DNA from 3 places in the Spongiactinospora sp. 9N601 genome. Region 2 is predicted to be linked to each of the others. Evidence: riboswitches for the same ligand, from Rfam matches in the RefSeq annotation. Region 2 holds a riboswitch; each other region holds the start of a gene.

Region 1 (3,247 bases), on a different contig from region 2:
CTTGCGGTCCTTCAGCAGTTGCTTGGCCCGGCCGGCCGACAGGCCCAGCCGCTTGGCCACTTCCGACAGCGGGATCCACTCCCCTACCAACTCGTCGGTCTGCTGGTCGATCTGTGCAACAGAAAGCGTCACGAATCCACCAGTACCACGACTGGGCGATCTGCAAACACCCTCAGGCGACCACGCAATCGCGCAGCATGGTGCCGGGATCGGCCAGGCGGCGGGCGTCGAGCCGCCGGCCGGCCTCCACGATCCGCCTGCCCTGGACGAGGTCGCGAGGGCGATCGACGGTGAGGATCGCGGTCAGCCGGTCATCGCCGGTCAGCCAGCAGATGGCCCATTTGGCGTCGGTGTGCGGGTCGCCCCGCAGGACGCGGCGGGCGGCGCGCGGGCCCGCGTGGTACCCGGCGTACTGCACCATGTGCCCGAACTGCTCCGACCAGAAGTAGGGCACCGGGTCGTAGACGGCGTCCTCGCCGAGAATGGCCGCGGCGGCGACGTCGGGCGCGCCGAGCGCGGTGTCCCAGTGCTCCACCCGCAGCCGGCGCGCGAACCTGCGCGACCACCAGGCGGCGCAGTCGCCGACCGCGACGACGCCGGGCAGCGAGGTGCGCAGGTGCTCGTCGGTCACGACCCCGTCGGCCAGCTCGATGCCGGAACCGGACAGCCAGCCGATCGCCGGGCGGACGCCCACGCCGGTGACGACGACGTCGGCCTTGATCCGCGAGCCGTCGGCGAGCGTGAGCCCGTCGTGGTCGACCGAGGCGACCCGTGTGGAAAGGCGCAGCTCGACCCCGGCCTCCGCGTACCACGGGACCGTCCACGCGCCCGCGTCGTCGCCGAGCGCCGCGCTCAGCGGGGTGGGAGCGGCCTCCACGACGACCACGTCGCACCCGGCGCGGGCCGCCGCGGTGGTGACCTCCGCGCCGATCCAGCCCGCGCCGATGACCGCCACCCGGACCCCGGGCGCGAGCCGGTCGCGCAGCTCCAGGGCGTCGTCGATGGTCCGCAGCACGTGCTGGCGGCCCTCACCGCGCAGCCTGATCGGCGTGGCGCCGGTCGCGATCACCAGCCCGTCGTACGGCAGCTCGCCCTCGGTCGTCTCGACCACTCCGGGCCGCAGCCCCTTGGCGGCCACGGCCTGACGCCAGTCGATCTTCAGGGCGTCGAGGTCGAGGTCGACGTAGGTCGAGTCGATCTCCTTCTCCCTGTTCAGCACGGCCTTGGAGAGCGGCGGGCGGTCATAGGGCCGGTGCCGCTCCTCTCCGATCAGAGTGATTCTGCCGTCGTACCCGTGGGCCCGAAGGGCCTCAAGACTGCGCACACCGGCGAGCCCGGCTCCCACCACCACGACCTGATTCACAACCCACGACCCTAAGTCGGCGCATCGAAAGCGCGCCAATGGCGATTCGACAACGAAAACGCTAATCCATGTACACGCCCGCAGCTGACACCCCGTGCGGGGTCACTTCTGCGGACGCTTAGGCTAGAAGGGATAAACGCACGGGAGTCCGGACGAACCGGGCTGAGAGGAGGGCTGTCACGGCCCTCGACCGTAACAGAACCTGATCCGGGTCATGCCGGCGAAGGGAGCGATCGGCCGCATGAGGCCACAGCGCAGCGAGCACCACCGAAGCGAGCAAAACCGCCACCAACCAGTCGATCGGGAACGAAGGAACCTGGTAGGGGCCTCCGAGGAGACCGGCTCGGAAGGAGCCACCCACGATGGGCGTACCCCGCCCAGGGCGGCCCCAAGCGAAGGTATGCGGAGTGTCGATCCCCCAGGTGGGGATGAGTTCGGCCCGAAACCCGCGGCCGGAGTCGCGAGCCTCCCGCACGCCGTGTCCCCCGGCGGGCTCGCGAACGGCCCGAAACCCCTCGGCGACCCCCCGGGCGTCCCCGCTCCCCCGCCGCTGAGCGCGGCCGGAGGCGTACCGGCGTCCGGTGGCGCCCCACTCGCCGATTCCCCGGGTACGGACGCGCCGGGACCGAAAAACCCGGCCGGACACGGAAGCACCCCAACCAGGGTTGATGGCGGCCCGCAAACGGCCGCAGAGCCCGCCGGGCGGCTCGCGGGCCGAGCGGGGCGGGTCGTGGTGGTGGGAGGCGGCGTCGTCGGGCTGAGCGTCGCGTGGCGGGCGGCCCGGGAGGGCGCGGCCGTGACGGTCATCGACCCCGATCCTGGGGGCGGCGCGTCGTACGCCGCGGCCGGGATGCTCGCGCCGGTGAGCGAGGTCACCTACACCGAGGAGCCGCTGCTGCGGCTGGGGGTGGACTCCCTCGCCCGCTGGCCGCGCTTCGCCGCCGAACTCACCGAGGCCACCGGCGACGACCTCGACCTGCGCTCGGCGGGCACGCTGGACGTCGCCTTCGGCGCGGACGACCTGGCGGCGCTGGGCGAGCTGGCGGAGTTCATGGCCAAACTGGACCTCCCCGTCGAACGGCTCACCGGCCGCGAGTGCCGCCGCCTGGAGCCCATGCTGGCCCCGTCGGTGCGCGGCGGCCTGCTCGCCCCCGGCGACTCCTGGGTGAACCCGCGCCGGGTGACCCGCGCCCTGCTCACCGCCCTGTCCAGGCTCGGTGTCCCGGTGCTGCGCCGCCGGGTCGCCGAAGTGGTGGTGGCCGGCGGCACGGTCCAGGGCGTACGGCTCGCGGCGGCGGACGCCGAGCCCGGCTCGCGCGGCGTGCGGCCCGGCCGCGCCCCGCTCCCCCGTCAGGACTCCGGGGCGGCCCCGGAGCAGATCCCGGCGGACCAGGTGGTGCTGGCGGCCGGGGCGTGGACCGGCTCGCTGCCCGGGGTGCCCGGCGGCGTGCTGCCCCCGGTACGACCGGTCAAGGGCCAGATCATGCGCCTGCGCACGCCCTATCCCGCGCTGACCCGCTGTGTGCGCGGCACCGTCCACGGCTCCCCCGTCTACCTGGTGCCGCGCGGAGACGGCGAGGTGGTGCTCGGAGCCACCCAGGAGGAGATGGGCTTCGACACCCGTGTCACGGCCGGCGGCCTGTGGGAGATCCTGCGCGACGCCAGGGAACTGGTGCCGGGCGTCACCGAGTGGGAGGTCACCGACGTGGTGGCCGGACTGCGCCCGGGGACGCCCGACAACCTGCCCGCGATCGGCCGCACCGCGCTGCCGGGGCTCCTGGTCGCCACCGGCCATCACCGGGGCGGCGTACTGCTCGCCCCCCTCACCGCCGATCTGGTCGTCCGCCTGCTGGCGGGCGAGACGATCGTGGACCACCCCTGTTC
Region 2 (3,247 bases):
CGCGCGGTGTCACGCACCCAGCCGGGGGGCTCCTCCAGGGCCTGCCGGGGCTCGGTCAGCCCGCCGAACCACGGCGGGACGTCGTCGCGCCCGGCCGTGAGGTGCCTGGCGTTGGGCAGCGCCGCGGCGGCCCGGCGCGCCCACACCGTGTCGCCCGACCCGCTGGGGCCGATGTCGGCGCCCTGGCGATGAATGGTCACCAGGCGGCCCGAGCCGCGCCCGGCCAGGAAGCACAGAGCGGTGGAGTCGAGCCCGCCGGACAGGTCGGCGCTGATCGTGTCGCCGTAGTGGGAACCGCCCTTCGCGCAGGAGCCGACCGCCGCGACCAGCGCGTCGCGCACCGCCTCCGCGCCCTCGGCCAGCGGCAGCGCCGGCTCCGGCGGACTCCACCAGCGGCGCAGCGTCGCCGTGCCGTCCGGCTCCAGGATCAGGCAGTGGTCGGGCGGCACCCCGGTGACGCCGCGCCACACCCCCGCCTGCTGGAGCGGCCAGGCCGCGCAGTACGGCAGCAGCCGCGCGGCGAGGACGCCCTCGTCGACCGGCGCGCCGGTCACCGTGGCCAGCACGTCGGAGCGGCTGGCCGCCACCGTCACGCCCGCCACCCGGGCCTGGAATATCCGGCGCACCGCCGAGGCGCTGCCCCGGGCTCGCACCCTGCCGCCGACCGCGGCGATCAGGTGGAAGCTGCCGGGCAGCCCCGCGACCACGCGTTCCACCTCGTTCAGATCACGTATCCGGTCCAGCCGCCGCGCCAGGTCGGCGGTGGTGACCGGGCATCGCCCGAGCACCGCCACCTGCGCCGAGCCCGCGCGGGCGTGGCGGATCTGATCACACGGCCACTCGCCGACCAGCCACGGACGGCCGGACGCGTGATCGATCACACCGCTCGCCCACGGGCGCAGCGCCCCTGCCGCGGCGGCCCCGGCCGCCCCGTCGGGAAGGACGGCGAACCACGGCTCCCCTCGCACCGTTGTTCCCCCGCCCGTCAGGCTTGGGGGTCGGGAAACCGGGACTGCCGGGCAGGCCGGATATCTGTCGCGCTCATGGGACCGCGCTCCTTTCCGCGATAGACCTTCGGTCACCCGCCATGTCTACCGATCAGGAAGTGGTCACCATAAGTATCCGGACGGTTACGCTCCGCGAACAATCTTGGTACGCATCCCTGGGCGCGCCGGATATCGACAGCGGCCCCCGACTCGGGGTCGGTTCAGAGCGAGACCCACTCCGCGGTGGGCCAGGTCTCCTGCCGCCACGCGCTGTCCCAGAACATCCACTCGTACTCGGTGGCCCGGCAGAAGGCGTGGACCATCTGTTCGCGCGTCTGCGGGCCGGCCGCCGCGGCCAGCCGGTCGGTGATCTCCTTGGCCTGGGTGACCGACTCGGCGAACGCCGGGTCGGCGTAGGTGGAGATCCAGGCGCGGTAGGGGTGGTCGGCGGCGCCGGCGGTACGCTCCAGCAGCGCCTCGCCCACGTCCTGGTAGACCCAGAAGCAGGGGAGGACCGCCGCCGCGAGCACCGGGTAGGGCGCCGACAGCGCGGTGGCCTGCAAGTACGAGGAGTAGCCGAGGCAGGTCGGCGACGTCGCGATCCCGGACAGGTCGTCCGGGCTCAGGCCGTACTCCTCGATGTAACCGGCGTGCAGCGACGCCTCCGCGGTCAGCGCGGTGTTCGCGCTCTGCGCGTAGAAGGCCGCCTCGTCGACGTCGCCCGCGCGCGTGGAGGCGGTGGCCAGCGCCTTGGAGAACGCCTCCAGATAGCGGGCGTCCTGGACGATGTAGAACGCGAACTTGTCGCGGTCGAGCGTGCCCGCGCCGAGCGCGGTGTTGAACGGGTGCTCGTGGATGGCCCGCACCAGCTTCGCGGTGCGCTGCCAGACCTCAGTGCAGAACGAACCCTCACCCACGGTGACGTCCCTTCGCTAGTCCGAACTAGAGCAGGTTCTACGGGTGTGATCTCAGCCCGGCGCGCCGGGCACCCCGCGTCATGGGTCACCGTAGCAGGTCGTGTCCGAACGCCCCGCCGGGGGGAGGCGGGCAGGGCGTACGCGGATCGGCGCGGTCAGCCCCCGGCCACCTGCGCGCAGCGCTGCACGGCGGCGAGCCGGACGTCCCACGGGGTGCGGGACTTGGCCGAGATCATCATCCCGACCGCGGACGGGGTCAGCCGGTCGGCGAAGTCGAGGGCGGCGGCGAGGTCGAGCGGGGTGTCGTCCCAGCGGTTGTGGCACACCGAGTCGGTGTACGGCGGGCGGCCCGCCGCCGCGCCCACGACCTCGTCCACGAAGACCCCGTAAAGGATGAACTCGGAAATGTGCAGGTGCGAGTTGAAGGCGTCCATCCAGTGCCGCCCGGTGACCTTCGTGATGCGTTCCTGCATCTCCCGCACGAGGGCCGGGTCCCAGAAGTTGAGCGAACTGACGTAATCGGGGAGCGGCAGCGCCCGGGTGGCGGGCAGGCCCAAAAGGCCGCGCGCCGCGTGGTGCCACTTGATATGCCGGTCCATTCCCGCGTGTACGCCGTCTTCGAGCCGGTAAAGGCACAGCCGGTCGTCGGTGGTGAAGCTCTCCGCGCGGGTCGGCCGCACCAGCACGACGTCGGAGTCGAGCAGTAGCGCCACATCGGCGTCCACGTGCGCGGCGGCGGCTATCTTGAGCGCCTGCTGGATGACCCAGCCGCGCACAGGTGGCCATGGTCTGCGCAGATTGGCCCACAGTCCGCTGCGAGGAACGCGGACATAGCGGCGGGGGAGAAGCTCGGGTTCGGTCCAGATCCGGCACCGCGGGCCCGCGAACCTGGCGAACACCGCCTGGTCCGCGGTGGGCACGATGACGTGGTGGACGGTGTCTTGTGACGTGTGGTGGAGCACGGACCGGTGGAGCTCGCCGAAAAGCTCCGAGTCCGGTCCGTAGCTCGGGGTGATGACCGCTAATTTCCTGCTCACGGGTATCCCGCTCCCATCCCTGCCGGAGGGTACGAATAAGCGCCCCCGATTCACTGCCGTCACTTCTTCTACCGCCTGCGCGAGGCTTCGGCAACGGGCGTGTTGGAACGTGCCAGGAAACGTTACTCTACCAGCGGTTTTCGGCCCCTCGGAGCGCTGCGCCGAAACGACTCGGCGGGCGCTGGAGCCCATAGTGTTCGCGAAGTGTGGAGCCCTCGTACTCGGTCCGGAACAGGCCCCGTTTCCGCAGAATGGGGACCACGTGGCCGGTGAACGCGTCGAAGCCGCCGGGCAGGTACGGCGGCAT
Region 3 (3,247 bases), on a different contig from region 2:
GTGAGGTCTCGTTCGCCGATTCCAGCCTCCAGTACTGCCCGACCTGCCAGACCGGCGGCAAGCCGCTGGCCGACCGGAGGTTGTCCCGGTTGCTGAAGTGACCTGGGACAATTGAGGTCATGAACGTTCCCGAGATCGACGCGAACGCGGTGCCCGACGACGCCTACCTGCTCGACGTCCGCGAACACGACGAATGGCGCGCGGGGCACGCGCCGACGGCCACCCACATCCCGCTGGGTGAGCTGCAAGGACGGGTCGAGGAGGTTCCGGCGGAGGCCACCGTTTATGTGGTGTGCCGGGTCGGCGGGCGCTCGGCCCAGGCCACGGCCTGGCTCAACCACATCGGCCGGCAGGCGGTCAACGTGGGCGGCGGCATGCAGTCCTGGGCGGCGGCCGGGCGTGCGATGTCCAGCGAGAGCGGCCAGGACCCTTTCGTCGCCTGAAAGCGGGCTCTTCACGCCTTTCATGGAGCCTTGCGGCGAATCGGTTAGGGTGGCCCGTCGTGATCCAAGACCCCTCCCACCTCACCGTCACGGCGGACGCCTACGACTCCATCGCCGCCCTCTACGCCGACCTCTTCCGCAACGCGCTCGACGACCAGCCGCTGGACCGCGCGGCGCTGGGCGTGTTCGCCGAGGTCGTACGGACTGCCGGGGGCGGTCCGGTCGCCGAGCTGGGATGCGGCCCTGGGCACACGACGGCGTACCTGCGGAAGCTGGGCCTGGACATCTTCGGTCTCGACCTGTCGCCGGTGATGATCGACCTTGCCCGCGAGGCGTTTCCCGACCTGCGCTTCGAGGTCGGCTCGATGGACGCGCTCGACCTGGCCGACGGCGGACTGCGCGGGATCGTGTCCTGGTACTCCGTCATCCACACGCCCCCGCGGGAGCTGCCCGTGTACTTCGGGGAGTTCGGCCGCGTCCTGGCCCCGGGCGGCCATCTGCTGCTCGGCTTCTTCGAGTCCGAAGGAGACCCGGTGACGCCGTTCGACCACAAGGTGACGCAGGCGTACCGGTGGCCGATCGACGAACTGGCCGCGCTGGCCCGCGCCGCCGGCTTCGCCGAGATCGGCCGGATACTGCGCGAGCCGCACGAGGGGGAGCGGTTCCGCCACGGCCGCCTGCTGATGCGCCGGGAGCCCGGCTCCGTGGAGTGAACCACCCCTTGTGGTCAAGACGCGACCGGTACGGCATGATGAGGGCGCAATTCAGACCTCGCGGGAGCTCGGGGCCGAACCGGGCTGAGAGGGCAGTAATCGCCGCTGCCGACCGCATGAACCTGTCCGGGTAATGCCGGCGTAGGGAGCGTGTGATGGCGTCTGACGTCATTGATCCGCACATCAATCCTCCGTCCGATTCCAACGAGGCGCCCCTCACCCTCGATCAGGCCCCGCCCAAGACCCTCGGCATGCTCGACCAGAGCGCGTTCTGGGCCAATTTGGGCGTCAGCCTGCTCGGTTTCTCCGGGGCCCTGACCCTGCTCGATCCGACCGGTTCCGGGGTGACGCTGACCTTCGCCGCCGCGATCCTGGCCACTGTGGTGGGGAGCCTGATCGGCACCGCGATGGTGGGGCTCGCGGCGGTGCCCGGGGCGCAGACCGGGCGGCCCTCCATGGTGTTGCTGCGCGGGCTGTTCGGCGCGCGGCTTTCGTACGTGCCGTCGCTGCTCAACACCGTCCAGATGATCGGCTGGGGGGCGTTCGAGCTGTGGGTGATCGCGAACGGCGCTCAGGCGATCTTCGGTACGGCGGTGCCGTACCCCGTCTGGGTCCTGCTCGGCGGGGTGATCACGGTCGCGCTGACCATCTGGCCGCTCGGCTCGATCCGGCTGCTGCGCCGGTTCGTCACCGCCGGGGTGGTGGTGGCGATGATCTGGCTGACGGTGGCGCTGATCCGGCAGGGGCCGTCGCTGGGCGGCGGGTCGTGGGCGGGGTTCGTGCCCGCCGTGGACTACGTGATCGCGCTGTCGGTGTCATGGGTGCCGATGGCCGCCGACTTCACCAGGCACTCGCGTTCGCCCCGGGCCGCGTTCGGCGGGGTGTTCGTCGGCTACTCGATCGCCCAGGTGGCCTGCCTGGGCCTCGGCGTCATCGCGCTGGCGCTGGTCGGCAATGACGACACCAAGGTGTGGGGGGCGTTCGTGGCGGCCCCGCTGGGCGCGCTGTTCTTCGGGATTCTGGTGCTGCGCGAGACCGACCAGTCGTTCGCCAACACCTACTCGACCACCATGTCGCTCCAGAACCTGATGCCGAGGGTCGATCGCCGGATCATCTCCGTGACGGTCGGCGTGGTGATCAGCGCATTGGCGCTGGTCGCCGACGTCACCGCCTACACCGCGTTCCTGGCGCTGATCGGCGCGGTGTTCGTGCCGATGTTCGCGGTCCTCACGGTGGACTACTTTGTGCTGCGCGGGATGGCCCGCTGGGACACCCGCGAACGGGCCCCCTCCCGGTGGCTGATGCTCCTGCCGTGGGTGCTCGGGTTCGTGACGTGGTGGCTGGTGGCGGCGCTGCCCGAGGTGCCGTGGTGGCGGTCGCTGTGGAGGTCGGCGCGCGCCGCGCTCGGCTTCGCGCCGCAGCCGTGGATGAGCGCCGCGCTCGCGGCGTTCCTGGTCGCGGCCGTGGTCACGCTCGTGGTGGCCCCGCTGGACCGCAGGCTGCGCCCGGCCGGTTAGGGGCGGGCCTCCAGGTTGAGCAGCAGTTCCTTGGCGGCGGTCCCGCCCGCGTACGCGCCGGGGCCGTCGTCGTCCACCACCCGGTGGCAGGGCGAGATCACGCAGACCGGATTGGCCGTCAGCGCGTTGCCCACCGCGCGCAGCGCCCGCGGCCGGCCGATCCGCTCGGCCATCGCGCGGTAGGTCGTGGTCGTGCCGTACGGTACGCCGCTCACCAGGGACAGCACGCTGCGCGCGAACGACGTGGCGAGCTGGAGGTCCACCTTCGCGGTGAAGGTGCGCAGCCGGCCGGAGAAGTAGGCGTCCAGCTCGCGCCGGACCGGGTCGAGCCGGCGTGGGTCGGGGCCGATGAACGTGCCGATCGCCCGGCTGACCCGCTCGTACACGGCGTGCTCGTCGTCGTAGCTGCACACCGCCACCCCGCGCGCGGTGACCGCGATCACCAGCGTGCCGGCCGGGCTCTCGGTCGTGCCGAACGCGATGTCGGGCGGCCCGTGGCCGCGGTAGCCGGGCGAGGTGACGCGCAGCAGGGCGTCGAGGTCGCCGGACACTGGCCCTCACCCTCTCGCGCCCG

The links. A riboswitch is a leader RNA that binds a small molecule or an ion and turns the genes downstream of it on or off. The one in region 2 is predicted to bind thiamine pyrophosphate.
Region 1: it holds a riboswitch for thiamine pyrophosphate, as region 2 does, so the genes downstream of both, ACH34R_RS01550 (FAD-dependent oxidoreductase) here and tenA (thiaminase II) in region 2, are expected to answer to the same signal.
Region 3: it holds a riboswitch for thiamine pyrophosphate, as region 2 does, so the genes downstream of both, ACH34R_RS38850 (purine-cytosine permease family protein) here and tenA (thiaminase II) in region 2, are expected to answer to the same signal.

What each region holds. Positions count from the first base shown of each region.
Region 1 is NZ_JBIRBB010000001.1:360,865-364,111, forward strand. It holds gene ACH34R_RS01540 (Rv2175c family DNA-binding protein) at 1-132, opposite strand, end outside; gene ACH34R_RS01545 (NAD(P)/FAD-dependent oxidoreductase) at 173-1,363, opposite strand; TPP riboswitch at 1,494-1,609, shown strand; gene ACH34R_RS01550 (FAD-dependent oxidoreductase) at 2,094-3,247, shown strand, end outside.
Region 2 is NZ_JBIRBB010000012.1:299,359-302,605, reverse strand. It holds gene ACH34R_RS28520 (asparagine synthase-related protein) at 1-968, opposite strand, end outside; gene tenA (thiaminase II) at 1,208-1,903, opposite strand; TPP riboswitch at 1,894-1,989, opposite strand; gene ACH34R_RS28510 (DUF6492 family protein) at 2,059-2,940, opposite strand; gene ACH34R_RS28505 (LLM class flavin-dependent oxidoreductase) at 3,068-3,247, opposite strand, start outside.
Region 3 is NZ_JBIRBB010000023.1:100,650-103,896, forward strand. It holds gene ACH34R_RS38835 (Fpg/Nei family DNA glycosylase) at 1-101, shown strand, start outside; gene ACH34R_RS38840 (rhodanese-like domain-containing protein) at 120-443, shown strand; gene ACH34R_RS38845 (class I SAM-dependent methyltransferase) at 506-1,156, shown strand; TPP riboswitch at 1,207-1,321, shown strand; gene ACH34R_RS38850 (purine-cytosine permease family protein) at 1,312-2,673, shown strand; gene ACH34R_RS38855 (methylated-DNA--[protein]-cysteine S-methyltransferase) at 2,670-3,224, opposite strand.